DNA from 3 places in the Nocardia arthritidis genome. Region 2 is predicted to be linked to each of the others. Evidence: riboswitches for the same ligand, from Rfam matches in the RefSeq annotation. Region 2 holds a riboswitch; each other region holds the start of a gene.
What was found. A riboswitch is a leader RNA that binds a small molecule or an ion and turns the genes downstream of it on or off. The one in region 2 is predicted to bind S-adenosylmethionine.

Region 1: another riboswitch for S-adenosylmethionine. It lies ahead of F5544_RS02155 (aminotransferase class V-fold PLP-dependent enzyme); the one in region 2 lies ahead of F5544_RS15375 (amino acid ABC transporter permease).
Region 3: another riboswitch for S-adenosylmethionine. It lies ahead of F5544_RS06155 (bifunctional o-acetylhomoserine/o-acetylserine sulfhydrylase); the one in region 2 lies ahead of F5544_RS15375 (amino acid ABC transporter permease).

The regions. Positions count from the first base shown of each region.
Region 1 is NZ_CP046172.1:461,404-470,950, reverse strand. It holds gene F5544_RS02180 (MDR family MFS transporter) at 1-1,036, opposite strand, end outside; gene F5544_RS02175 (MarR family winged helix-turn-helix transcriptional regulator) at 1,033-1,545, opposite strand; gene F5544_RS02170 (crotonase/enoyl-CoA hydratase family protein) at 1,635-2,456, opposite strand; gene F5544_RS02165 (YbaK/EbsC family protein) at 2,701-3,177, shown strand; gene F5544_RS02160 (flavin reductase family protein) at 3,328-3,795, shown strand; gene F5544_RS02155 (aminotransferase class V-fold PLP-dependent enzyme) at 3,806-5,125, opposite strand; SAM riboswitch class IV at 5,171-5,284, opposite strand; gene F5544_RS02150 (LysE family translocator) at 5,371-6,036, shown strand; gene F5544_RS02145 (DHA2 family efflux MFS transporter permease subunit) at 6,040-7,455, opposite strand; gene F5544_RS02140 (MarR family winged helix-turn-helix transcriptional regulator) at 7,537-7,974, shown strand; gene F5544_RS02135 (Pls/PosA family non-ribosomal peptide synthetase) at 8,133-9,547, shown strand, end outside.
Region 2 is NZ_CP046172.1:3,433,873-3,443,419, forward strand. It holds gene F5544_RS15360 (GNAT family N-acetyltransferase) at 1-499, opposite strand, end outside; gene F5544_RS15365 (transporter substrate-binding domain-containing protein) at 499-1,458, opposite strand; gene F5544_RS15370 (amino acid ABC transporter ATP-binding protein) at 1,477-2,250, opposite strand; gene F5544_RS15375 (amino acid ABC transporter permease) at 2,247-3,227, opposite strand; SAM riboswitch class I at 3,234-3,328, opposite strand; gene F5544_RS15380 (hypothetical protein) at 3,537-4,214, shown strand; gene F5544_RS15385 (VirB8/TrbF family protein) at 4,221-5,003, opposite strand; gene F5544_RS15390 (class I SAM-dependent methyltransferase) at 5,207-5,971, shown strand; gene F5544_RS15395 (glycosyltransferase) at 6,052-7,185, opposite strand; gene F5544_RS15400 (LppM family (lipo)protein) at 7,199-7,939, opposite strand; gene F5544_RS15405 (carotenoid biosynthesis protein) at 7,950-8,714, opposite strand; gene F5544_RS15410 (phytoene desaturase family protein) at 9,125-9,547, opposite strand, start outside.
Region 3 is NZ_CP046172.1:1,415,407-1,424,953, forward strand. It holds gene metX (homoserine O-acetyltransferase MetX) at 1-834, opposite strand, end outside; gene F5544_RS06155 (bifunctional o-acetylhomoserine/o-acetylserine sulfhydrylase) at 831-2,144, opposite strand; SAM riboswitch class IV at 2,225-2,336, opposite strand; gene F5544_RS06160 (hypothetical protein) at 2,389-2,901, opposite strand; gene F5544_RS06165 (RNA-guided endonuclease InsQ/TnpB family protein) at 2,966-4,210, shown strand; gene F5544_RS06170 (hypothetical protein) at 4,256-4,537, shown strand; gene F5544_RS06175 (NADP-dependent isocitrate dehydrogenase) at 4,844-6,061, shown strand; gene F5544_RS06180 (class I SAM-dependent methyltransferase) at 6,289-7,110, shown strand; gene F5544_RS06185 (FAD-binding oxidoreductase) at 7,123-8,568, opposite strand; gene F5544_RS06190 (hypothetical protein) at 8,732-8,920, shown strand; gene F5544_RS06195 (MFS transporter) at 9,349-9,547, shown strand, end outside.

The sequences.
Region 1 (9,547 bases), 3.0 Mb from region 2:
AGCGCCCGGTGCGCGAGATCATCTGGCCGGACACGATGGATCCGGTCATCAGGCCGAGCACCATCGGCAACATCTGCAGACCGGCCAAAGTCGGGCTGGCGCCCCGCACCACCTGCAGGTACTGCGGCAGCAGCGAGATACCGCCGAACATGGCCGCACCGACGACGAAGGAGATCACCACGCCGAGTGCGAAAGTGCCGTTCTTGAAGATCCGCAGCGGAATCAGCGCCGTATCGCCCATGAACCGCTCCACCACGACGAAGCCGAGCACACCGATGACGGCGATCACGTAGCACGCGACGGAACGTCCACTGCCCCAGCCCCATTCGCGTCCCTGCTCGGCCACAATGAGCAGCGGCACCAGGCCGATCGCCAGCACGAGCACGCCCCACCAGTCGACCTTGTTGCTGGTCTGCGGCCGACGCGGCAGCTTTAGCACCCGCGAGACAACGGCCAGCGCGACCAGGCCCACCGGCACGTTCACCAGGAACACCCAGCGCCAGCCGCTGACACCGAGGATGGTGTCCTGTCCGGCGAGCACACCGCCGAGCACCGGCCCGATGACGCTGGACGTACCGAATACCGCCAGGAAATACCCCTGGTACCTTGCCCTTTCGCGCGGCGAGACGATATCGCCGATGATCGCGAGCGCCAGCGACATCAGGCCGCCCGCGCCCAGACCCTGGAAGGCGCGGAACGCCGCCAGCTGATACATCGACTGGGCCAGCGTGCAGAGCAGCGAACCGACCACGAAGATGGCGATGGCGGACATGAAGAACGGCTTGCGGCCGAACATATCCGACAATTTGCCGTACAGCGGCGTCGCCAGGGTGGCGGTGATCAGGTAGGCGGTGGTCGCCCAGGCCTGCATCGAATAGCCGTTGAGATCGTCGGCGATGGTGCGGATGGAGGTGGACACGATCGTCTGATCGAGCGCCGCCAGCAGCATGCCGAGCATCAGACCGCTGAGGATTGTCAGGATCTGCCGATGTGTGAAGCCCTCCGTAGGTGCCGCCACTTTATCCGTTACGGTCACGAAACTTTCTCCGTCCCAGTAGTTTCAGCGCCCCACGCGGTCCGCATGGCGGCCAGCAGGTCGGGTTTCTTGCGCTCGTAGTCGTCGACGAATTGCCGCAGCAGCGCGGCGAATTCGGCCCGCTGCCGCGGTGGCCAGTCGGCCATCACCCGGCCCATGTTCTCCGCCCGCCGTTTACGCATGAGTTCGACGGTGGCGTGACCCTCCTCGGTCACCACCAGGACCGTGGCTCGACCGTCCTCCGGATCGGCTTGGCGGACAACGAGTTCGCGTGCCACCAATTGAGCGACCTGCCTGCTCACCGTCGATGCGTCCGAATGCAGCGCCGCCGCGAGGGCGCCCGACCGCATGGGTCCGTGGCATGCCAGATGGAACAGCAGCCCGAACGCGGCCAGATCCACCCCATCCCTGGTGAGGGCGGCCATCTGCGCCGCGGTGCGTTCCCTGATCCGGTGCAGCCGGGACAGTTGTAGCGCGATCGTCTCCAACGACTCGTCTACCGCGTCCACTTCCACTACCTTTGCTTGTACCAATCAATTAGTTGCGTGATACAAGTATGTCTGGACAACAGTCGCCGGGGCAACCGTTTTACCGGGCTTTACCTGCCCTTGAACTGCGGCGGGCGCTTCTCGAACACCGCCTGAATGGCCTCGGTCAGATCCTCCGACGGCAGGAATGCCGCATTCCAGGCCGACACATAGCGCAGTCCCTCGGCCACCTCGGACGCCCGGCGCTGCGCGAGCACATCCTTCACACCCTGCACCACCAGCGGCGGGTTGTCGGCGATCTCGCGCGCCGTCGCATGCGCCGCGTCCAACGCCGCCGCCTGATCCGGGAACACCTCGTTCACCAGGCCGATCCGCTCAGCCCGCGCGGCATCGATATCCTTGCCGGTGAACGCGAGCTCACGCAGCTGTCCCTCGCCGATGATGCCGGGCAGCCGGTGCAGCGAACCGATATCCGCGACGATGGCCACCTTCGCCTCGCGCAGGCTGAACTTCGCGTCGGCGCTCGCGTACCGGATATCGACGGCGGCGATCAGATCGAGGCCGCCGCCGATGCACCAACCGGACACCGCGGCGATCACCGGCTTGCGGCAATCCGCCACCGCGGTCACCGACGCCTGCATGCGGCGCACCTCGTCCAGGAAGGCGGTGCGCGGCGCGGCGAACGCCTTATCGGCCAGCAGCGGACCGAAGGTGCCCGCCATCGCGGGCAGATCCAGGCCATAGGAGAAGTGCCGCCCCGACCCGGTCAGCACGATCGCGCGCACCTCGGGGTCCGCGTCCAGGCCGCGGAAGATCTCCGGCAGCTCGCGCCAGAAGTCCGGGCCCATCGCATTGCCCTTGCCGGGACCGGTCAGCGTCACCTGCGCGACGTGGTCCTTGGTTTCGACGGTGAAAGCCTGCCAGTCAGTCATTCGTACAGCGTAATAGGACCGGTTCGCACGCCGCGACGGCCGGATCGCGCCGCTACCCTTCCGACACCGAATCGCCCGCACCGGCCCGGCGTGACCATCGATACGATTGCGCACGAAGCGGTTTCGGCGCGCACCGGCCATGCGCGGTCCGGTGCCGATCGCCGAAATGCCTGGTACCGCAACGGGTTAACCGGAGTACCCGAATTCTCCGGCGTATCGCCCGCAATCGCTCTAACCTGGTGCCATGCGCAGGTCGTCGTTACCACCGGTCGCATGCCGGGTCTCCGATACCCTCATCGCCCGCGGGCATCACGGTGTCATCGTGAACCAACCGAACCCGACGCACACCGCGGCGGATGCCGCGCGTGCGCTGGGGATCGAGGTCGGGGCCATCACCAAATCACTGGTATTCCTGCTCGACGAGGATCCGGTGCTGCTACTGGTTTCCGGTGCGCACCAGGTGGATCTGGACAACACCGGAAAACGCCTAGAAGGCACGTTGAAACGGGCGCCCGCCGAGATGGTGCAGGAGGTCACCGGGCAGCCGATCGGCGGCGTCGCCCCCGTCGGCCATCCCACCAACCTGCCTACGTGGGTGGATAACGAGCTATCAAGGCATCGCGAGGTGTGGGCCGCGGCCGGACATCCGAATACCGTGTTCCGCACGTCCTTTCACGAACTGGTCCGGATCACCGCGGGCCTGCCGATCGACGTGGACTGAATCACAGGCCAGGCCGTGTTCCGAACCGATCGACCCGGCCGGGCGTAGTTTCGTCATGTGAACGATGCACCGCCGCCCGATACGGGCATCCACATACCGCCGATCCCCGATGATCTGAGCGGTATCACCGCCGAGCAATACCGGGCATCGATGCGGCACTATCCGGCCGGGGTCACCGTTGTCACCCTCACCTCGCCCGGCGGCCCGATCGGCTTCACCGCGACGTCGTTCGCCTCGCTATCGCTGGAGCCACCGCTCGTCTCGTTCAATATCGCGCACACGTCGTCGAGCATCGAAGCGATGCGTTCGGCCGAATCGGTCGTCATCCATTTCCTGGGCGAGCATCAACGGCATCTGGCGCAGCGTTTCGCCAGGACCGCCGAGGAGCGCTTCACCGACAGCTCGCTGTGGACCAGTCTGGAAACCGGTGAGCCGGTGCTGCACGGCACCCCGATCTGGGTGCGCGCCACCGTCGCGCAACTCATCCCGATCGGGGATCACACCTTCGTCGTCGGTCTGGTCACCCGGGTGCACGACAACACCGACGAAAAGCCCGCCGCGGCACCGCTGCTCTATTACAACGGCCGTTACTACCGGCCGACTCCGTTGGGCAACTGAGGAATTCGGCTCAGCCGACCAGGCAGGGCGCGGCGCCGTCCGCGCTGTCGGTATCGAACGGACGGGTCTCCGGCGTGGGATTCCACAGGCCGTTGGTGGTCGCGTAATTCCAGGTGGTGCCGGATTCGACCAGCGCGGCGATCGCGCCGATCAGCCGGTCGACATCGGCGGCGGTGGTGCCGAGCCCGATGCTGGCGCGCAACGCGCCGTCCAGGCCGAGGCGGGCGAGCAGCGGATGGGCGCAGAAGCGACCGTCGCGCACGCCGATACCGTATTCGGCCGAAAGATACGCGGCGACGTGACCGGGCACGAAGCCGTCGACGGTGAACGCGACGATGCCGACGCTCTCGGTGCTGTCGGCCCAGATATTCAGCAACCGCACACCGGGAATGGCGGCGAGCCCGTCGCGCAGCCGGTCGGCGAGTCGATGTTCGTGGGCGGCGAGCGCGTCGGCATCGATGGCACAGAGCGCGTCACAGGCGGCGGCCAGCGCGGCGGCGCCGAGCACATTCGGCGAACCGGCCTCGTGCCGCTGCGGTGCGGGCGCCCATTCGGCCGTCTCCGTGGTCACCTCGCGCACCGCGCCGCCACCGGCCAGATACGGCTGTGCGGCATCGAGCCAATCGCGCCTGCCCACCAGCACCCCGGCCCCGAACGGGGCGTACAGCTTGTGCCCGGAAAAGGCCAGGTAGTCGATTCCACTGTCGCGCAAGCTGATTCGACGGTGCGGCGCGAGCTGGGCGGCATCGACGAGTATCCGCGCGCCGCACTGGTGCGCGATGGCGGCCAACCGCTCCAGCGGCAGCACCTCGCCGGTGACATTGGATGCGCCGGTGACGGCCAGCAATGCCGCGGGCTTGCTGCACAATTCGCCGACGATGCGCCGCACGGTCTCCTCGACGGTGTCGGCGGCCTGAACCACCCGCCTGCCGTGCCGGGTCCACGGCAGGAAATTGGCGTGATGTTCGATATCCAGCACTACCGTGTCGCCCGGTACGCAGGAGGCCAGCAGGTTCAGCGAATCGGTCGTATTGCGGGTGAACACCACCACCTGGTCGTCGGCGGTGTCCAGGAAGCGGGACACCGAGCCACGGGCCGCCTCATAGCATTCGGTCGAGATGCGGGAGGCGTAGCCCGCGCCGCGGTGCACGCTCGCGTAGAACGGCAGCAGCTGCTCGATTCGCGCCGTCACCTGCGCCAATGCCGGGGCGCTCGCGGCGTAGTCGAAGTTGGCGTACGTGGTGGTCCCGCCCTGCACCAGCGGAACGCGGAGCTCGGAGCCGGACACCTGGGCCAGCGGGGCACAGCTCGGATCGATCACAGCGGTCATTGACGTCATCCCATCGGTTCAGGGACTCGCAATCGGGAATCGACGAGTCCGCGCTTGCCGCGCCCGGTCGGGCTGCGGCCCGGTCGTCACCCGGAGCACCCCACCGCGGAGGAGGGTTGCCGGCCAGCAAGCCGGGGCTTTGCGCTGGCACTCATGACCTGATTCAGAGATTGGCAGACGCCTACGGCGGCTGTCAACCCCGTTACTCCGTTGCCAAATCGGACGTTCTGGAGTGACATCGAGGGGTGACCGTTTCGCTGCTGGCCGGATTTATCGGCGTATGCATCCTGCTCTCGATCGTCCCCGGCCCGGATTCCTTTCTGGTGCTGCGCTTTTCGATCGTCAGCGCACGTCCCGGCATTGCCGCCGCGCTCGGCTCCGCACTCGGCGGGATGCTGTGGGCCGTCGTCGTCGCGGCGGGTGTCGCGACGCTGCTCGAGGAATCCGCGACGGCCTACCGGGCGCTGAAGGTGATCGGCGGAATCTACCTGCTGTATCTGGGCATTCGAGCACTGCTGGCCCAGCGGCGGCAACGATCGTATCGGCAAGCCGAATTCGCCTCGGACACTTCGGAATCGGATACGAACGGCACCGCGCGGCCGAGCCGTCCGCCAACGGTGCGCGGCGCCTTCGTCGCCGGGGTGCTCTCGTGCATGCTCAACCCGAAGGTCGGGCTCTTCTACCTCGCGGTGCTGCCGCAGTTCCTGACCGAAGTGACCTTCGGCAACACCCTGGCACTCGGGGCGATCGAATGTTCCGTCGCGGCGACGGAGCAGGTGCTGCTCGCGCTGGCCGCCGCGACCGCGGTCGCGCTGCTGCGCCGCCCTTCCGTGCGCGACCGGCTCGAGCAGATCGCCGCGGGCGTCCTCGCCGTACTCGGCATCGGCACCGCGGCGTCCGCGCTGGCCTGACGATCAGCGTCGACTACCGATCTCCGTGCGCCACAGGATGATAGATGCGATGAGCGCGACCACCAGCGCACCGGTCAGCCACCAGAACGCATGCTGGAATCCGGTCGCCACCGAGGTACCAGCCCGGTAGAGCACCACCGCGAACAGCGCGGAGCCGATCGAACCGCCCACCCGCTGCGTGATATTCACCACCGACGCCGCATCCGGCAACTGATCCCTGCGCACCGCCGCGTACGCCGCGGTGGTCACCGGCATTCCGGTCAGGCCGGTGGCAATTCCGCGAATGAGCAGCAACACCTGCACCAGCACCAGGCTCATGGTGGCGTCCCCGATCGCGAACGGCAGCGTCGCCAGCAGATTCAGCACATTGCCCGCGACCGCGACGACACCGCCGCCGTACCGATCGGTGAGCCTGCCCGCGATCGGCAGCGCGATGATGCCGCCCAGCCCGAAGGTGAACAGCGAAAGACCGGTCGCCACAATGCCTTGCCCATGTAGCAGCTGAAAGTACAACGGCAGCAACAGCATCGAGCCGAACAGCGACGCACCCGCGAACAGATTGGCGACATTCGCCGCGCCGAATACCCTGCTGCCGAACACCGTCAGGTCGAGCAGCGAGCCGACACCGCGCACCGAGCGCAGGATGAACCCGCCCAGCGCGAGCGCGCCGACCACCAGCGGAATCCACACCTGTGAGGCGGAAAGCCCACCGCGGCTGCCGAATTCGCCGAGTCCGTACACGAGCAGCGACAACCCGCCGCCGATCAGCGTGAACCCGATGGCATCGAACGACGCCACTTCATCAGCCTTTTCACTCGCGGGCAGCATGCGCATGGCGAGGACGAAGGCGACGATGCCGAATGGGATATTGATCAAAAACAGCCACTGCCAAGCCAAATGGGCCAACATGACGCCGCCGATGGTCGGCCCGACAGCCGGGGCCGCCACCACCGCGACGCCCACCACGCTCATCACCCGGCCCAGCCGGTGCGGTCCGGCGACCTGCCCGATGATGGCCTGTCCCGCGGGCACCAGCAATCCGGCGGCCAGCCCCTGTGCGATGCGTAATGCGATGAGCCAGCCGATATTCGGCGCGAGCGCGCACAGCCCGGAGGTGACGCTGAAACCGATCAGCGCACCGATCCAGACCCTACTCATCCCGAACCGGCGTCCGAGCCAGCCGACCAGCGGCAGCGAGACCGCGAGCGCGAGCAGGTAGGCGCTGGCAATCCACTGCGAAACATCAAGCGTCGCACCTAGTTTCGCAGCAATGGTACCGAGCCCGACATTCACGAGCGAGGTGTCGAGCATGCCCATCAACGCACCGAAGACGACAACCCCCGCCACCTTCCACACCGATGCCGGAATGGTTTCGGGCGCAAGCACGGCGGCCCCTGCCGCCGTCCTGGTATCCGACATGGATCCTCCACTATTCGTAGGCAACTACAATTGCGGAGGTTATCAACAATCTTGCTGCCCAACAATAGATAGAATCCCCTTATGTCCGCCGACCAGCTGCACCCCCGCGGCCTGCTGCGCTTCCCGACCTACGTCTTCGGCAAGCTGCACCGGGCCGTCCATGCCGAAATCGATGCGTCACTGCGTGAACACTGGGTGCTCGTCTGTCTCGAGGAGTTCACCGATCTCTCCCAGCAACAGGTAGCCACCACATTGCAGATCGATCGCAGCGAGGTCGTTCGCATCATCGACGGCCTGGAGAAGGACGGATTCGTCGTGCGCACCCGCGACCCGGGCGATCGCCGCAAGAACTGCCTGTCCATCACCGCGGCGGGCCGCGCCGAGCGCCGCCGCGTCGACGAGCAGGTCCAACAGGCCACCGACCGGGTGCTCCACCGACTGGACGCGGACGAGCGACGCACCCTGCTACGCCTGGCGCTCAAGGCAATCGGCGAGGACGAGGTGCCACCGCGGGCTTAGCGCGCTATCGAATGCGACCTCAGTCTCGGTGAACGGCAAACGACCATTGCCCCGAGTACCGTTGATTCCTGGTCGGCGCACTGTTTGCCGACTGGTAACCCCACCATGCAACAACGGATAGAGCACCGGGCAGGTCTATGAGAGGTGGACAGGACGTGATGCTGCACTCGGCAGATCCGGCGGCGGCCGCGCCCCCGGCGCGGGATCCGCTGCGCCGCGCCGCGCTGGCGGCGCCCGCCCGCACCCTCGTCGACATCCTGACCGCCACCGCGCAAACCCATCCCGACGCACCGGCCATCGACGACGGCCGCGCCGCACTCACCTACCTCGAGCTGGTCATCGAGATCGAGGCGACACTCGCCCGGCTCACCGCGGCCGGCGTGCGGCCGGGCGACCGGGTCGGGGTGCGCATGCCGTCCGGCCACCGCGAGCTCTACATCACCATCCTCGCCGTCCTGTACGCGGGCGCGGCCTACGTCCCGGTGGACGCCGACGATCCGGAGGAGCGGGCCCGGCTGGTCTTCGGCGAGGCCAGGGTCACCGCGATAGTCACCGCGGCGGGCATCGAGACCACCATCGCGGGCGCGGGCCGCGCCGCACCCGATTCGCAGTGGAGCGCGCTGCCGACACCCGCCGACGACGCCTGGATCATCTTCACCTCCGGGTCCACCGGAACACCGAAAGGCGTTGCGGTGACTCATCGCAACGCCGCCGCATTCGTCGACGCGGAGGCGGGGCTCTTCCTGCGCGACGCCCCCATCGGCCCTGGCGACCGGGTGCTCGCCGGGCTCTCGGTCGCCTTCGACGCCTCCTGCGAGGAGATGTGGCTGGCCTGGCGCAACGGCGCCTGCCTGGTGCCCGCGCCGCGCGAATTGGTGCGCACCGGAGCCGATCTGGGGCCCTGGCTGGTGCGCAGGGAGATCAGCATCGTCTCCACCGTGCCGACGCTGGCCGCCACCTGGCCCGCCGAGGCGCTGGATTCGGTGCGGCTGCTCATCTTCGGTGGCGAGGCGGTACCGCCGGAACTGGCCGAACGCCTTGCCGGACACCGGAATACGAGTCGCGAGGTGTGGAATACCTACGGCCCCACCGAGGCTACCGTCGTGGCATGCGCGGCCCGGCTGGACGGCGGCTCGCCGATCCGGATCGGGCTGCCGCTGGACGGCTGGGATCTCGCGGTCATCGATCAGGCCGGAAATCCGGTGGCGGAGGGCTCATCCGGGGAGTTGGTGATCGGCGGCGCAGGCCTGGCCCGCTACCTCGACCCGGACAAGGATGCCGAAAAGTACGCCCCGCTACCGTCGCTCGGCTGGGAGCGGGCGTACCGCAGCGGCGATCTGGTCCGCAACGAGCGGGCCGGTCTGGTCTTCCTCGGCCGCGCCGACGATCAGATCAAAATCGGTGGCAGGCGCATCGAACTGGGCGAGATCGATAACGCGCTGCAGCTGCTGCCCGGTGTCACCGGCGCGGCCGCGGCGATCCGGACCACCAAGGCGGGCAACAAGATCCTGGTCGGCTATCTCACCGGCGCGGGCCCCGATTTCGACCTGAAGAAGGCCAGAGCCCAACTCGC
Region 2 (9,547 bases):
TTACGGATAACAGCTTTTCGAACGGGTGCGGGCCGATTTCCTCGGCGGGAACGGACGGGTCGTACAGCGGGGTGTAACCCGCGGCGCGATACAGCGCGACGGCCTCCGGCTGGCGCGGCCCGGTGGTCAGGTAGATGCGCCGATAGCCGCGCCGCGCGATCTCGGCCTCCAGCCGCTCGAGCACGAAGCGCCCGAGCCCCTGCCTGCGTCGTTCGCGCGCGGTCCAGATCCGTTTCAGCTCGGCGGTTTCCGCGTCGTAGCGCTGGAAGGCGCCGCCCGCGACGGCCGTGCCGTCATGAGTGACCACCAGCAGTGCGCCGTGCGGCGGCGCGAACGCCTCGATGGGGTGCTCCACCAGCGCCGCGTACTGCTCGCCCGCGCTGCGCCCGTAGCGGCTGCTGTACTCCACGGCCAGTTCGGCCAGCAGCGGCGCGGCGAGCGGATCGTCCTGCGGCACCGTGTGCACCCGCAGGTCGTCTCTCGAAAGTTGTTGAGTCATCACAGTTTCTTGGGTAGGCCGGGCGGGTTGATCCTGGACGCGGACAGCGCTTCGCTCTGCAGTCCCCACCGGTCGATGACCTTCTGGTAGAGACCCTGCTGGATGGCGTATTCGATGGCTTTGTGGATCGGGCCGATCAGTCCGTTGTCCTTCTTGGTGAGCACCGCGATTTCGCCCTGCATCGCATCGCCCGCACCGGAAAAGGTGGCCAGTACCTTGGTCTCCTTGGAAACCGTCGAGTGATAGATCGCGGCCGGATTCGGGCCGATGTATCCGTCGATCCGCTGCGACGCCAACGCCAGGTAGTAGTCGCTGGTCTGCTTGTAGTAGGCGATATCGATCGGCGGGAGACCATCCGCGACGTTCTGCTGGTTCCACTTGACCAGCAGCTCCTCCTGATTCGTCCCGGTGCCGACGCCGATTCGCTTGCCCGCCAGGCTCTTGCGGTCCTTGTAGTCGAGCGTGCTCTGCTTGGGCACCTCCAGCGCGACGGTGTCGTTGCGGTAGGTGGCGAAGTCGTACTTCTCCTTGCGTTCCTCGGTCACCGTGACGTTGGAGATGAACGCGTCCGACGCGCCGGAATCGATGCCGACGAAGTTCTGCGTCCAATCGGCCACCTGCGGTTGCGGTTTCAGGCCGAGGATGTCGGCGATCAGCACGGCGAAATCGACCTCGGAGCCGATGACGGTCTTGTCGTCGGTGGCGTAGAAACGCAGCGGCGGCGCGGTGCCGGACGAACCGGTGATGTTGAGCGTGCCGCGATCCCGGATCGCCTGCGGCACTTCGGCGGCGATCGCATCCACCCGCTGTGCGTGCACCCGTCCCGGCTGAGCGGCGGACAGGTCGAAGGTGACCGAGCCCGCGGTCTGCGTTTTGGTGTCCGCGTCGGGATCGTTGGCGCAGCCGGCGATCAGCACGGAGATCGCGGCGGCGACACCGATCAGGGCGGGGAGTTTCATGTGGTACCTGTTCATCGATCAGCGGACACGGGACAGAAAGGCCTGGGTGCGTGGATGTTCCGGGCGGTCGAGCACCGCATCGGGCGGGCCCTGCTCGACGATCGCGCCGTCGTCGAGGAAGACGACCGTGTCGGCGACCTCGCGGGCGAACCCGATCTCGTGGGTGACGATCACCAGCGCGGTGCCGTGGTGGGCCAGCCCGCGGATGACCTCCAGCACCTCGCCGACCAGCTCCGGGTCGAGCGCGGAAGTCGGTTCGTCGAAAAGGATTACCGGCGGCCGCAGCGCCAGCGCCCTGGCGATGGCCACCCGCTGCTGCTGCCCGCCGGACAGCGTGCGCGGGTAGGCGCCGGCCAATTCGCCGATGCCGACCCGATCCAGCAGTTCGCGGGCCTGCGCCTCGACCTCGGCACGCGGCCGTCCCTGCGCGGAAATCGGTGCCAGCGCGACATTTTCGAGCGCGGTGAGATGCGGGAAGAGGTTGAACTGCTGGAAGACGAATCCGATCCGGGAGCGCTGCCTACGCACCTCGCGATCGGACAGCGCGTGTAACTTGTTGCCCCGCAGTCGGTATCCGATCAGTTCGCCGTCGATGCGCACGGTGCCCGCGTCCAGCGGCTCCAGGTGGTTGAGCACTCGCAGGAAGGTGGACTTGCCCGAACCGGACGGCCCGATCACCGCGACCACCTCACCGGGGCGGACCGTGAGATCGATACCGCGCAGAACCTGGTGTGCCCCATACGATTTGTGGATTCCGCGCACCTCGACCGCGGGTATCCGCGCGCCGGTCACCGGGTCGCCCCGCGCGGCACGGCCGAAATGGCGGCGATATCCTGGAATTTGCGCCGCAACCGCTGCAGCGGCGTCGGCGGCGGGGTGCGGTGCGCACCCTTGGCGAAGTGCCGCTCGATGTAGTACTGCGCGATCGACAGCAGCGTGGTGAGCACGATGTACCAGACGGTGGCCACCATGAGCAGCGGCACCACCCGCCCGTTGCGCCCGTAGATCACCTGCACCTGGTAGAAGAGTTCGGCGATGGCCATCACCGAGACGATCGAGGTGCCCTTGAACAGGCTGATCACCTCGTTCGCGGCATTCGGCAGGACCGAGCGCATGGCCTGCGGCAGCACGATGGTGCGGAATTGGCGCAGGCGCGGAAGACCAAGCGCCGCAGCGGCTTCCAGCTGGCCCGCGTCGACGGAGAGGAATCCGGCCCGGATGATCTCGGCCGAGTACGCGGCCTGATGCAGCGCCAGCCCGAGCACCGCCGCGCTGAACCCGCTGATCACCCCGTTCACCTCGAAGCTGAAAAACGAAGGGCCGAACGGGATTCCGACCGAGAGCCGGTGATACAGGTAGGCGATGTTGAACCAGAACAGCAACTGCACGATCAGCGGTATCGACCGGAACGCCCAGACGTAGACCCAGGCGATCACCCGCAGCACCGGATTGTCCGAGAGCCGGGCCACCGCCAACGCGATGCCGAGCAGGAAGCCGAGCACCGTGCCGAGCGCGGTCAGTTCCAGCGTCACCTTCAGCGCCAGCAGCACCGAGCGGGCGGTGAAGTATTTCGCGAAAGTCGGCCAGTCCCAACCGGGATTGGTGATCAGGCCGTGCGCGAACTGGGCGACCAGCAGCAGCGCGACGGCACTGCCGACCCAGCGCCATGGATGCCTGGTGCGCGCGACCGTCGGCGCGTCCGGCCGGTCGGGCGCCTCGGGTCTGCCGTCGGATTCCCCCAATTGCGCGGGGGCGGCGGAGACTGTCATTCGGATCCTCCATCGTTCCTGGCGGAAGCACCCGCACCCGGTGAGCCGGGGGGTTGCTGCGACGTCGGCGAGCCAGGTCTCTCGATCGCTCTGGATGGTGTTACCGACCCCCCGGTACGGTCGCAGGGTCGAGCCCAATGATGATGCGCGGCAACGCAACCCCCGGACAACGGTAGGAATCACGGTGAATCTGGCCCTTGTCCGGGCCGCGCGCCTGCCCGATGATGTGGCAGGCTCGGCCACTCTGTGGGCGGCGACGCGCCGTCGGTAATAGCGGTCGGCTACCGCGGGCGGCGGTACGGTGTGACCGTGTTGCGCCGTTGTCTCGCCCTTGCCGCCGTGCTGGCCGCGCCGCTGATCGCGCTGCCCAGCGCCGCCGCGGACCCGGCCGTCGCGCCGGACGCACGTCAGGAAGCGGCCGCGCCGGGCGATCTGCTGGCCGCCTACCAGGCGTCCATGGACCGGCTGCGCGCCTTCGGCATGGACCCGTTCATCTATCCCACCGCCGCCGCGTTCTGCACCAGCGGCAGCGTGCTCGGCATGTCACCGGCCGTCGGCGTCGCCATGCCGGGCCCGTGGCCGAGGACAACGCTCACCGTGCCCGGCCTCGACCTTTCCGCGGCCAAGGCGGGCCAAACCCTTTTCACCTTCGTGCCGTACGGCATCGGCCGCGACTCCGCGCAGCCGGAGGGGATGCGGGTGGCCTGGATCAATCTCGGCAACGGTCGCAGCGGCATCGCCGACATGGGTCCGCTGTCCGATATCTTCCGCGCCATGGTCCCGGCCTCGGTGCCCGCCGCCGTTCGCCCCGCCGCCGAACGCGCCGTCCGCGACTTCTTCTTCGCGGCCCTGCCCGCGGGCGGCGTTCGAGCGGTCCCGGTCGACACCGGCTCCGGCACCGTCCTCGCGGCCATGTTCGGCACGGTCGACAACGGCGGCGTGCCGTGCTTCTTCCTGCCGACGATCGGCGTGGTCGCCGTGCCCTGACCGTCGTCAGCGGGTTTGGTTCACCTGATCCATCTTGCTCACCAGCCACCGGCCGTCGGACTGCTTCTCCACCGTGACGATGGCGTTGATCTGCTGCGTCGGCTGCGCGCCGGTCGCGTTGGTCACCGCCTGGGCGATGCTGACCAGCACGGTTGCCCGATCACCGTCGAACGATTCGACACCGCAGTGCTTCGCCGCGAGCGTGCTGCTCGTTTTGGCCTGCGTCATCGTCTCCTGCAGCGCCTTCGCGGCGTCCGCGAACGTCTGGCGGAACTCACCCGTCGTCGCCTTTTTCACCGCGGCGAGATACGCGTCGAGCTTGGTGTAGTCGTACGTGCTGATCGCGGTGGCGAAATCACATGTCGCGGTGCGTGCCGCATCCACATCGGCGGCCCGCGCGCGCAACTGATCGGCCGTTCGGTCCGCCGAATCACGTTTGCTCGAGCTCTGCGCCGAGAGCACGACTCCGACCACCACCGCGCCGATAGCGACGACCACCGCCACCGCGGTGGCGACGATCCAACCGATCGGCCGCTTACCCGCCCCAGCAGTCTGCGGGTAACCGGGCATCGGGAACTGACCGTAACCCGGCTGCCCGAATCCGGCCGCCTGCGGACCGTATCCGGGCGCACCCGGCCAACTCCCGGCCGCGGGGGCCGGTGGTTGCGGAATCGTTTGCGGCGGTTGGTTGTCGCCGCCCGCCCACGGCGGCGTCGCGGACGGCCCATGGTTCGGCTGCGCGGCATTCGGATCGGATCCGATCCCGCCCGGATTCTCCGGTGTCGACATGGTTTCCCCTCCCGCGAAGTCCAAAGTTCGCCCATGATATCCACGGCCTCCGGCATCGAGTCACCGGCCATGACCCCTCGGCGAGTCGCCGCCCGATGGGTGCTGTCCGCCATCTGCGCCGGAGTCGCCATCACCGACCGAGCGTCCCTGCCCGCATCGAAAACCCGTTGGTCCAACGGCTTTTTACTGATTGGCTCGACGATATGGATTGGGTGCGCGAGTTCTACTCGACAACCGGCGACTGGTGGGCCGAGGCCGATGCCAGGATCACCGATCGCGACCGGCGTCGCGTCCGTCTTCTGCGCGAATATGGCGCCGCATCGGGCCGGATCCTCGAACTCGGATCCGGATACGGCACCACCGCGCTGGCGACGGCGCGGGCCGGATACGCGGTGACCGCGATCGAGATCAGCGACCGCGCCGACCACACCGACATCTCCGCCCCAGGCCCCGGATCGCTGACGATCCACAAAGCCGACTTCTACACCGTCGATCTCGACGGGTCGTTCGACAGCGTCTGCTACTGGAATGGCTTCGGTGTCGGATCCGATGCCGACCAGCGCAGGCTGTTCGCGCGCCTTGCGGGGGAGTGGTTGCGGCCCAACGGAAAAGCGCTGATCGATGTGTTCAACCCGTTCGTGTGGGCCGCCTGGGACGGTGACGAGGAGGAGCGGAAACCGGACCCCGCCGCGGGCTACCGCCACGAACTGCGCGAGCTCACGCAATTCGATCCGGTCACCTGCACCGCGATCGATACCTGGTGGGAGCCCGCCGATCCGGAGCGCAGGATCAGTCAGCGGCTGCGCTGCTACACGCCCGCCGATTTCGAATTATTGCTCAGCGGAACGGGTTTGACATTGACCGCGATCGTGATCGGCGACCGAGTGCTGCCGCCGGGTCCGCATCCGAGCCTGCGCGCGCTCCTGCACGAGGAGCACGAATATCTCGCGGTGTGCCGAAGGAGCTGATCCGCCGCGAATCTCGACCGTGCCGCCCACGGCCCGGAGACGTTCCAGGACGCTGCCGGTAATCGCCGCAGCACTGGACATCAGGAGGCGAGTCGACGGCCCTTCCACTGCAACCGACCCTGGCGACGGGCTTGCCGGGAGCGGATCCACAGCCGCAGGTAGGCGGCGATCGAGAGTGGATGGGCCAGGGCGGCGAGTACGTCGGCGCGGGTGGGGGTGGCCGCGGATTCGGTGGTGCGGGCCAGGATTCGGCTCGTCACCGCCGCGGCGTAGCCGACGATTCCGGCGCGCCGCACCGAGCCGCGTCCGAAGATCATTGCCAATGGCGGTACCCAATACGCAAGGGCGGCAACCGCGCCGACGGCGATACCGCCGAATACCGTTCCGCCGTACGCGGACCACAACCAGCGCGTGTACCCGTCGTCCACTTCCGCCGCGCCGCGATACATCCGGGTGCGCGCCAACCGTCCGGCCGCGAACAGCTCGGTGCGCAGGCCCGAACGCCGCAGTGCGCGTGCGATATCCAGATCCTCGGTCGGGCTGCCAGCCACCACGGCATGGCCGCCGACGGACCGATAGGCGGAGCCGTCGAACACCAGGAACTGCCCGCAGGCCACCGCGGTCGACGGTCGTAAGCTCCGGTTGGCGAGCGCGATGGGCAGCGTCGACGCCCACGACCAGCACAGCAGCGGCTGCGTCAGCGCCTCGCTGAAGGAGCCGAATTCCTGTCGGGGCCAAGGGGATATCAGCGCGGCACCGCTGCGGCGCAGCGCGCCCGCCGCGCTCGCGACGGCGCCGGGCGCCAGCCGGACATCGGCGTCCAGAAAAATCAGCACCGAGGTATCGGCCGCGGCGGCCAGCCGGGCGCACGCCGCCGCCTTGCCGGTCCAGCCGGGTGGGGGCTCGCCGCCAGCGCGAATCACGGTGAACCGCACGTCATCTCCGATTGAGGTGACGGCGGCGTCCGAGGTGCCGTCGGTGGACCCGTCGTCGAGGATCAGCACCCGCATGCGCGCGACGTCGACCTGCGCGCGCAGATCCGCGATCAAGCCGGGCAGCCGGGTCGCCTCGTCGCGCGCCGGAACGCAGACGGTGATGGGTTCGATCACGGCGGCCGCCGCACCGGACAACCGCCGGACGCCGAGCCGATTACCAAGTGCCACCGCACAACCCGCGAGCGCGATGCCCGCGCCCGCCCGGACGGCCGCGCCGATCACCGGGGCGCGCTCAGCGCCGGGCGCGCTCGCGCCACCATCGCGACAGCGAGATCCGCACCTTCGGATAACCCTGCGGCGGTGCGGGATTGCGATCCATATAGGCCACCGCCGCCACCACGGCGGCGACCGCGAGCGTGATACCGCCGACGATGCCCGCCCATCCGGCGAACGAGCGGGTGTTGGGGTCGGCGTAGCTCACCTCGGCGCGCAGCGTCGACACATCACCGGGCGGCAGCTTCCACGACACGGTGGAATCGTCGTCGCGATTGCCGTTGGTCTTGGCCACCCGGGCCGGGAAGGCGATGGTGAACTGCACGTCCGACCCTTGCGGCGGAACGGATTTCAGGTCGACCCGGCCGTTCATGCTGACCAGATCGCCGGTGCGCTGGAACTGCAGGTTGAACATGCCCTGCGTCTGATCGGAGAGCCCGCCCAGCTGCTGCACCTCGCCGAAGGACAGATCCTCGAAGAACACCTGACTGCCCACGTAGCCGTCCTGCGCGTACTTCTCCACCCGGACCTTCGTCGCGATCGGGTCGGGCGCCTTCAGCTGCGGGCCCTTGTCACCGGGGTTGGCGGGCACCACGGCGGCGACGATCCGGCCGGACACCCGGTCGTTGGAGGAGACGCCCATCGACACCTGCACCCGCAGGCAGCCCGCGAGCACGGGTGCCAGCAATACCGCGAGCAGCAGCGCCGCCGCGACGCGTACGCGCCTGCGCGGCATCCGTTTCACCGGGGCATCGGGCATGGTCGTGAGATCAGGGCTCGGCTGCACGGCTCACATCGTGCCAGGCCGGTCGCCCGGACTGCCACACGACACCGCCGTGCCCGCGCCGGATTCCGGCGAGCAGCAGCGGAATCCCGAGGATGCCCAGCCCGACACCGCCGTACCAGGCGGAATACGGCAGTCCGAGGAAGGCGGCATGCGCCAGCACGGAACCGAGCCAGGTCCACAGGAATACCGCGACCGGCACGCCCGGCATCCCGGCCGGGCGCGGCGAGACCTGCTCGAGCAGGCTCAGCAATCCGGCCATCACCAGAGCGACCGCGAACCAGCCCAGATAATTCGTGTACGGAATCTGCGCGATACCCGGCAGCCCAGGCGCACTCGCGCACCAGGTCCACTGCCCGTCCGCGACCATCTGCGGATCGAGGAACAGATCCCATCCGACCGCGCCGACCGCCGTGAGCCCGACACGGACCGCCCGCCTCCGCGTCAGCAGCCCGGCCACCACCCACACCGGATACAGCCCGCCGGTCCACGCCAGCGGCACAAGCAGCGGCACCCCGGCCAGTGCGGGACCGATCCGCCCGTCCGCGTAGTCGTAACATCCGAACGGGAAACCGGTTGCCGTGCCGAGTATTTCGGCCAGCAGTCCGAGTCCGGACACGATCGTCAGCAGGCCCGCGGCATAACGAATGCCTCGGGTACCTGCGGCGTGCGTCAAAGCCGTTGCCGTCGAAAGCAGTACCACGCCCACGGTGATTCGATCCCGGGCAGCGCCGTGGGCCAGCGGGTACATGATCTGCGCCGCGACCCAGGCCGCCGTGAGCAAGATCGGCGCGACCCCGGCGAGCGATCTCCGCCGGACCGGGCCCGGCTCGGGCGGTTGCGCCACGATACGGGTCGTCGCGAGCGCGATCGGCGCGGCCCGGGCGAGCCATCTGGACCGGATCCGCCTCGACCCGGGTGGTTGCGCCGCGATCTGGGTCGTCGCGACCGGGATCGGCGCAACTCCGGCGAGCCATCTCGACCGGCCCCGGCTCGACTCAGATGCCCGCGCCGCGGCTGACCCGGCCGAATCATATTGTCCGGCACGATCTGTCGCATTGCACGCGGCAGTGGGCCGGAGCGACTCCGGCTCGGCCGCCGCCGACCGGTCGCCGCCCGTCGATGATGGCGGGTCGGAGCGGTCGGAACCGGATGTTTCGCTCATCGCCTGCGCAACAACGGAATCCGGCCCTTGCGCCGATCGCGCAGCACCAGCCGCGCCGCCGTCCGTCCACTCGCGCCGGACACCCCGCCACCCGGATGCGTCGACGCCCCGGTCAGATACAACCCCGGCGCACCGGGCACCCGCTGCCCGGCGAGCTCCGGCAGCGGCCGCCACAGCATCATCTGATCCAGCGACATCTCCACATGCATCACGTTGCCGCCGCGCAGCCCGAGCTCGCGTTCCAGATCGACCGGCGTCTGCACGAACCGCTGCCGCACCGAATCCGCGAAACCCGGTGCGTACGAATCGACCTCGGCGACGATCCGGTCCGCCTCCCGCTCGGCGTGCCCGGCCCAGTCGCCGCCGTCGGCCAGCCGGTACGGATGCCACTGCGCCCACAGTGAGAGCTGATGTTCCCC
Region 3 (9,547 bases), 2.0 Mb from region 2:
TTCGGCCTGGTGCTCCAGATAGCTCTGCACCGCGTAGCGGCCGCCGTTCCACGGATCCTCCGCGCCCTGCGCCCGGTTCTCGAAGCGATGATCGAGTTCGGCCTCGGTGCGGTAGGTGAGGTGCGCGATGCGGCGGGCCAGACCCATGCCGGTCATCGGGGCGCGATCGGTGTCGTGGTAGTCGCCGCCCTGCCAGTCCGGATCGGCCTTGATCGCCGCGATTTGCGTTGTCTGGGTACCGATTTGGTCGGCGGTGGCGCGGGCTCCGACGGCGAGCACCAGCGCCGCGCCGACGCGCGACGGCGCGCCGGTCATCCACTCCAGCACCCGCATGCCGCCCATCGAACCGCCGACGACGGCGGCCAGCCCGGAGATGCCGAGCAGATCGAACAACTGCGCCTCGGCGGTCACCTGGTCGCGGATGGAGATCTCGGGAAACCTTGCGCCCCAAGGCCTTCCGTCCGGCGCCAGGGAGGAGGGCCCGGTGCTGCCCTTACAGCCGCCGAGCACGTTGGTCGCGATGACGCACCATTCGTCGGTGTCCAGCGGCGCGCCCGGACCGACCATGCCATCCCACCAACCCGGCAGCGGGTGGATATCGTCCGGCGAGCCGACGACGTGCGAGTCGCCGGTGAGCGCGTGCTCGACCAGTACCACGTTGTCCAGTGCCGCCGAGAGCGTGCCCCAGCGCTGCACGGCCAGATGGACATCCGGCAGCACCACACCGCTCTCCAGGCGTACGTCGCCGATCGGAATGATGCCGAGCTCCCCGTTCGGGGGCGGCAGCGCCACCCCCGAAACGCGCAACGCACTCGGTTCGATCTCCACGGTCACGTCGTCGCCGCCGTGAAACCGGCGCGCAGGTCGGCGAGTATGTCGTCGATGCCTTCGATACCCACCGCCAGGCGCACGAGGCCCGGTGTGACGCCCGCGGCGAGCTGCTGCTCCGGCGTCAACTGCGAGTGCGTGGTCGACGCGGGATGAATGACCAAAGATCGCACATCACCGATATTAGCCACGTGCGAATGCAGCACGAGCGCCTCGACGAAGCGCTTACCTGCGTCTACGCCACCTTTTAGCTCGAATGCGACGATCGCCCCCACACCTTTAGGGGCAATCTTCCGGCCGATTTCATACCACGGTGAGCTCGGCAGCCCCGCGTAGAAGACCCGCTCGACCGCCGGGTGGGTCGAGAGGAATTCGGCGACCGCCTTCGCGTTCGCGACATGCCGTTCGACCCGCAGGCTCAATGTCTCGAGGCCCTGGCTGATCAGGAATGCGTTGAACGGCGACACCGCGGCACCGAGATCGCGCAGCAGCTGCACCCGGGCCTTGAGCGCGAAGGCGGGCGCGCCGAGATCGGCGAAGACCACGCCGTGGTAGCTCGGGTCGGGGGTGGTGAAGCCGGGGTAGCGGGGCGCGCCGTCGGCGTCGCGGACCGTCCAGTCGAAGGTGCCGCCGTCGACGATCACGCCGGCGATGGCGGCGCCGTGCCCGCCCAGGTATTTGGTCGCCGAGTGCACGACGATGTCGGCGCCGTGCGCCAGCGGCTGGATCAGGTACGGGGTCGCGACCGTGTTGTCGACGATCAGCGGCAGCCCCGCGGCGTGCGCGACCTGCGCGATGCCGGGGATGTCGAGCACCGAACTGCTCGGGTTGGCGATCGTTTCGCCGTAGAGCGCCTTGGTGTTCGGCCGGACCGCCGCCTGCCACTGGGCCAGGTCGTCGGGGTCGTCGACGAACGAGACCTCGATGCCGAGCTTGGGCAGCGAGTAGTGGAAGAGGTTGTAGGTGCCGCCGTAGAGGTGCGGGCTGGACACGATGTGATCGCCCGCCCCGGCCAGGTTCAGGATCGCGTAGGTCTCCGCGGCCTGTCCGGACGCCAGCAGCAGCGCGGCGACGCCGCCCTCCAGCGCCGCGATGCGCTGCTCGACCGCGTCCTGAGTGGGATTCATGATGCGGGTGTAGATATTGCCCGGCTCGCTCAGCCCGAACAGCGCGGCCGCGTGATCGGTGTCGCGGAAGACGTACGAGGTGGTCTGGTAGATCGGCAGGGCGCGGGCGCCGGTGGTGTCCTCGGGGGACTGGCCCGCGTGGATCTGCTTGGTTTCGAACGACCAGGCGGTGGGGTCGATGACGGTCATGACTACTCCGAAGATGTTGTGCCAGGGGGTCTTTGGGGGATGCGCAGACGACAGCGACAACACATAGGGATGACCTCCTGACAGCGCGCTTGCTTCCCGACTTTCGGGAGCCCGGTCATCACCCGGAGCACCCCACCGCAGCTGGAGGGTTGCCGACCAGCGAGCCGGGGCTTGGCGCTGGTACTCATGACCTGACGCACATGGTAACCGGCGAACGCGCGCCGATCGAAATCGATGGTTTATGTCACAGCGATTCGACCGACCGCGCCCCCGCGCACGTGCGCACGAATTCGTTGTAGGTCTCGGTGAGCCGGTCGCGGGCGGCGCGGGCCGCGACCTGCAGGTCGCCGTTGAGCACCGCCTCGTTGGACTGTTCCATGGACAGTTGGCCGATGACTTGCCAGGTGTTCAGCACGAGCCGGACGGTGATGCTGTCCGGCGTGGTGCCGAGCCGCTCGGCGAGCGCGGTGGCCAGCATGACGTTCTTCGTGTCGGACATCTCGCGCTGCCGCGCGGCGACCGACGGTGCGTCGCGGATGATTCGCTGCAGCTGCTGGAACTGCTCGAACGGAACAGGGCCGCCGCCGGCCGCCGCGGCGTCGACCACCTGTAGGAACGCCTCGCACAGCGATTCCAGTTCGTTGCCGCGGACCGGCAGGCCGCGCAGGGCCTCGGCCACCTCGGTGCCGAAATCGAGGACGGTGGCGAGCACGATGTCCTCTTTGCTATACCTGCCGTAGTTGTCGTTGTGCGCCAACGATATTGGCTGTGTCTACTGACGAAACGGATTTCTTGTCGGACCTCTGTGTGATGATTGCGATGTGCTGCGGTACAACTTCCGCCTCTATCCAACCTCGGGCCAGCAAGCTGCTTTGGCGCGAGCGTTCGGTTGCGCGCGAGTTGTATTCAACGATGCATTGACTGCCCGGAAGCATGCCTATGAAGCCGGGCGGCACATGACCGACAAGGAGTTGTCGAAGGCGCTAACCCTCGCGAAGAAGAGGCCGGATCGAGCATGGCTGAACGATGTGTCGAGCGTTGTGCTTCAACAGGCGTTGGCGGATCTGAACGCGGCGTACCGCAACTTCTTTGCTTCCCTCGCAGGGAAACGTAAGGGCACATGTGTCTCTGCCCCTCGATACCGATCGCGTCGAAACAATCGGCAGTCGATCCGATTCACCCGCAATGCTCGCTTTCTCATCACGGCCGGAGGCAAACTTCGGCTGCCGAAGATCGGGGACGTACGGGTCGCCTGGTCGAGGCAACTGCCATCGGCTCCATCGTCCGTCACGGTAGTCAAAGACGCATCGGGTCGGTACTTCGCCTCTTTCGTAGTAGAAATGGTGACAACCCCGTTGCCGACTTCGAGCTCAGAAGTTGGTATCGACTTGGGGTTGATACGATTCGCGGTCTTGTCGAACGGAAATGTGATCGACAACCCGCGAACCTTGCGTAACTGTGAACGCAGAATTAGCCGAGTACAGCGGGCGCTGGCCCGTAAACAGAGGGGCAGCAAAAATCGGGCAAAAGCCCGCGTCAGAATGGCCAAACTGCACGCTAAGGTCGCTGATGCGCGCCGAGATTTCGCGCACAAGCAGTCCACGGCGATCATCCGCGAAAACCAAGCGGTATATGTCGAGGATTTGTGTGTGAAGGGGTTGGCGCGCACTCGTCTGGCCAAGTCGGTGAACGATGCTGGTTGGTCGATCTTCATCCGAATGTTGGAAAGCAAGGCTGCTAGGTTCGGGCGGCATTTCAGCCGAATCAATCGCTGGTATCCGTCGACTCAACTTTGTTCGACCTGCGGGGCGCGTAATGGAGCAAAGTTGTTGAGTGTTCGATCTTGGATGTGTACGTGCGGAGCCGCCCACGACCGCGATTTGAATGCTGCTAAGAACATCCTCGCCGCCGGGCAGGCGGAGAGGTTAAACGCCTGTGGAGAGCGGATAAGCCCGACAGTGATGGCGGCACCGCCCGATGAAGCAGGAACCCGCCGAGAGGGTCGCGTGACCCTGGTAGGAATCTCCGGTCTTCGGGCCGGGGAGGAAGCCAATACTTCCAGGTGACGCTGGGCTGGGCCACGGCACCAGGTCGAGGCGAAGGATTCGGGTGTGGCGAGCGCGCTGCTGAACGCCGGGCAGCAGGTGGGCGGCGCGGTCGGCACCGCGCTGCTCACCACCATCGCGGTGCAGGCGCAGAAGAGTTACCTGACCGGGCATCAGGGGCTGGACAACCTGTTCGCGCGTGCCGCGATTCACAGCTACGACGTGGCGTTCTACATCGGCGCCGGATTCTTCGTCGCCGCCATCCCGGTCATCGCGCTGATGATCAGGGACCGGCCGCGGAATCTGATCGAGGGCGACGCCGAGCAACTGGTCGCGGTCGGGGTCTGAGCGCACGGTTTCGCGTGCCGCATCGAAATGTGCGATGCGGCACGCGGATTGCCGCGTTTACGGGTCCTTGCTGGTCGCGCGGGTGCCGGTCCCGCGTACCAATCGGTAGCCTGGGTGGTGTCCGTCACTCGTGGGGGCACCCGCACACCGAGATCATCGGCAGCAGTACGCTTGTCTTGTTTGCACCACGCGTCCCGCGGACAACGCGGGGCATATACGTTGTCTGTTGAACAGCTGGGGTCCGCTCACAAGCGTGTTCGCCTGGCCGTGCAATGAGGGCACCATCCTAGGAGGACACGAAGATCCATGTCCAAGATCAAGGTTGAAGGCACCGTCGTAGAACTAGACGGCGACGAGATGACTCGGATCATCTGGCAGTTCATCAAGGACAAGCTGATCCACCCGTATCTCGACGTGAACCTCGAGTACTACGACCTCGGTATCGAATACCGCGACAAGACAGACGACCAGGTCACCATCGACGCGGCCAACGCCATCAAGCAGCACGGCGTCGGCGTCAAGTGCGCCACCATCACCCCGGACGAGGCCCGGGTCAAGGAATTCGGCCTCAAGAAGATGTGGAAGTCGCCGAACGGCACCGTCCGCAACATTCTCGGCGGCACCATTTTCCGCGCGCCGATCATCATCTCCAACGTTCCGCGACTGGTTCCCGGCTGGACCAAGCCGATCATCATCGGCCGCCACGCCTTCGGCGACCAGTACCGCGCCACCGACTTCAAGGTGCACCAGGCGGGCACCGTCACCCTGACCTTCACCCCGGAGGACGGCAGCGAGCCGATCGTCCACGAGGTCGTGAAGATCCCCGAGGACGGCGGCGTCGTGCTCGGCATGTACAACTTCAAGAAGTCGATCGAGGACTTCGCGCGGGCGTCGTTCAACTACGGCCTGCAGCAGAACTACCCGGTGTACCTCTCCACGAAGAACACCATCCTCAAGGCGTACGACGGCATGTTCAAGGACACCTTCCAGGACATCTTCGACGCCGAGTTCAAGACCCAGTTCGACGCGGCGGGCCTCACCTACGAGCACCGTCTCATCGACGATATGGTCGCCTCCTCCATGAAGTGGGAGGGCGGTTACGTCTGGGCGTGCAAGAACTACGACGGCGACGTGCAGTCCGACACCGTCGCGCAGGGCTTCGGCTCGCTCGGCCTGATGACTTCGGTGCTGCTCACCCCGGACGGCAAGACCTGTGAGGCGGAGGCCGCGCACGGCACCGTCACCCGGCACTACCGCCAGCACCAGCAGGGCAAGCCGACCTCGACCAACCCGATCGCGTCGATCTTCGCCTGGACCCGCGGCCTCGAGCATCGCGGCAAGCTGGATAACACCCCCGAGGTGATCGGCTTCGCGCAGACGCTGGAGGACGTCGTCATCAAGACCGTCGAGGGCGGCCAGATGACCAAGGACCTGGCGCTGCTGGTCGGCGGCGATCAGGGCTACCTCACCACCGAGGAATTCCTCTCCGCGCTCGACGCGAACCTGGCTCGCGCTCTGCGCTGAGCTAAGTCGGCCGCGCTGTCCGCTAACTGCGCAGAGCCGAGTAATACCCCGGCGCTGGGATTCGCCCGGCGCCGGGCGACGGACACGGGCACTCGTACCACCGCATGGTGGGACGGGTGCCCGAGCTGTTTTCCGGTGCGGCGCAGATCACAGCGACCTTCTGGCAAACCGGTTCGACAATGGCAGTGTGCAACGTTTCATACCCGTCTAGCCGGAGGAACAGTGCCATGGTGATCGCGTACGACGGCGGCGACAGCGCGCCGATCAGTTCGGAATGGGCGCTCGGCGACTATCACCGATTCGCCAAGATGGCACTCTGGGATTTCGGCCCGAAATTGGTTGCCGCCTGCGATATCCGGCCGGGCCTGCGGGTGCTCGATGTCGGTGCGGGGACCGGCAATACCGCGATTCCGGCGGCACTCACCGGCGCGGAGGTGATCGCCTCGGATATCACCACCGAGAATTTCGCGGCCGGTCGTGCGGAGGCGGCGGCCCGCGGCGCCCGGCTCGATTGGGTGCGCGGTGATGCTCAGCGGCTGCCCTTCTCCGATCACACCTTCGACGTGGTGACCTCCTCGGTCGGCGCGATCTTCGCGCCACGCCATCAGGACGTCGCCGACGAGTTGATCCGGGTGACCAAACCCGGCGGCACCATCGGGATGATTTGCTGGACCCGGCGCTCGTGGGTCTGCGAAATCCTTGCCACGTTGGCCCATTACGATCCGCCCGCGCCCGATGCGCTGCCGGTGCGGCTGTGGGGCGATCCCGAACATGTCCGGTCGCTGTTCGGCGATCGGATCGCGACGCTGTCGTATACGACGCACGAGTACACCCGTGGTGCGGCGACACCGGTCGAATTCGCCGATTTCTTCATGGCCACATTCGGGCCGATCCCGGCGGCCTTTGACGCGGTGCGGGATCGGCCCGGCCGGGCCGCCGCATTGCGCCGGGATTTGTACGATCTGGCGCGGCGTCACGATGTCGGCACGGCCGGGGCCGCGGAATTCCGCTTCGAATACATCCTGCTGGTGGCCACTACCGCGGTCTGAAACCGTTTTGGGTTACCAAAGGGCGGGGGAGGAGTGCAGCCGGTTGCCGGGGTCGGTGCCCGCGCGGATGCGGCGCAGCCGATCGAGATTGTCTTTGAAGTAGCGGCGCGGGGAATCCGTCGGCTCGAGATAGTTGACGTAGCCGCCGACCGAATGTGCGCCGAGGCGCTCGTGTGCGGCGGCGATCCACCGCGCCGCCTCGGCCGGGTCGGCGGGTTCGGAAACGAACCACTGCAGCAGGGCGATGTGGTCGCGCCACGGAAAAACGGTGTAGTCGAAGGGAATATCGCCGACCGCACCGTTCAGCGGGTCGACGAGCAGGCCGCCGGTGGCGCCGGATCGTGCTCGCGCCGTGAGGATTTCGACGATCGCGTCGGCGATCTCCGGGGTCAGGTCGATCAGTACGTCGGAGCCCGCGACGAAGGCGGTGTGGCCGGGATCGGTGGTGCCGCCCGCCAGAAGTAGTGCGGCGTCGCGCTGACCGAGGGTGTGGCTGTCGACGGAAACCGGTGTGGCGCTTGCGGAAGCGGTGATGGCGGTGATGTTCGCAGCCCCGGTGCCCGCCGGACAGACCAGCAGCACGTCGGTGGTGACGTCGCCATCCCGCACGGCGAATTCCGCTTTGGCCCAGGCGGATCGATCCGCAGTGCGTAACCATTCGGCCCAGCCGGTTAGCACCCGTGCCGCCGACCCGCTCGGAAAGGTCAGCCGCACAATATCTTTGGCGGTAGCAGGACAGGTGCGGAAGGTCAGCGAGGTCACGATGCCCACCTGGCCGCCGCCACCGCCGCGCAGCGCCCAGAACAGGTCGGGTTCGTGTGTCGCGGAGATATCGACCAGGCGGCCGTCGGTGCGCACCAGCGTCGCGGCGCTGAGCCGGTCGCAGGTCAGCCCGTACGCGCGGGATTCGACGCCGATACCGCCGCCGAGCGCGCTGCCCGCGACGCCGACGGTCGGGCAGGTGCCCAGCGGAACGGTCTGCGCGAAGGGCGTGAGCCGGTCCTGCACCGCGAACGTCGTCGCGCCCGCGCCGACGGTGACGTGTCCGGTGGGCGCGTCCGGACCCGGGGCCGGGTCGTAGCGGATGTCGTCGAGCTTGCGCAGATCGACCACGACGGTGCCATCGGCGGCCGAGGCGCCGGTGTACGAGTGGCCGCCGCCGCGCGCGGTCGTCGCGAGCCCGTTCGCCGCGGCGAAGGCGAGCGCGGCCTGGACGTCATCGGTGGTGGCCGCCTGTACCACCGCCGCGGGCAGCGCCGCGTCGAACCGGGTGTCGAACAATCGCTTCGCCGCCGCGTAGTCGGCCTCGCCGGGCAGCAGCACCCGGCCCTGCACCTCCTTGCGGAGTGCGGCCCAATCCTGTTGCGGCACTTGCGGTTCTGCGGGTGCGGTGCCCACGGGCAACAGCGGCGCACCGGAGCAGACCAACGCCGCTCCGGTACCCAATGCGCCGCGCAAGAACGCCGCCCGTGACAGAGGCTTGTCGTCGATACGGCGAAGTCTATCGACGCCGCACTCGTGATCGCTTACGCCGCCGAACCGCAGGGCATGTTGCCAGGCTCGTACTTACCCCGCCGTATGGCAGGTTCCACTTCCGATCAACCCGGTTATCAGGTTCTCGATGACGCACGCCAACTGGGAACTTCCTGAACTCGAGCCGGTCGACGGAGCGGCGTTGGCCGCCGGAGCGGCCAACGCCGCCGAGGTGATGAGCGCCGCCGTCGCCGCGGCGGCGGCCATTCTCTTTCTGATACGCAATGTCGTCCTTACTTTCCTTGGACTCGGCCCCCGGGGGTTGAATCGTAGGTGAACCTGAGCGAATGCTGTTCCCAGCCTTGAACATTCACTCGTTCGATATGTGCAGTCATCGACGCGGCGATCCGGCGTTCCGGCGGAGGGTGTGCCGATGATCACCTGGCGGTGGATCGGCAGGTGCGTGCGGGGCTCGCGCGTCGTCGTCGGCCGAGCGGGGCCGGGTTCCGGATCGCCTGCGGCCCAACGACTTCGCGGCAACTAGGTTCCATTCGGTAGTAGCTGCCCGGGGTGGATCGGCCGTCTGAATTGCCCCGATTCATTAGCTGACCTGCACGGATTTTTAACACAGCGGTGGTGGAGGTCACGTTTACTCGGGAAGCGGATATGCTCAACGGCCGGTTTCATGAATACGTGATCAGCGCCATCGATACCCAGCGACCCGCCCGCGTCGAGCCCGGGCGGACGGATTGGCATATCCCGGCGATGCTGGCGCTGGCGCTCGGCGGATTCGGGATCGGCACCACCGAATTCGCCACCATGGGCCTGCTGCCGGATATCGCGGCCACCATGCACGTCTCGGAGCCGACCGCGGGGCATGCCGTCTCCGCCTACGCGCTCGGCGTGGTGCTCGGCGCTCCGCTCATCGCGGCGCTGTGCGCGCGGGTGCCGCGCAAACGGTTGC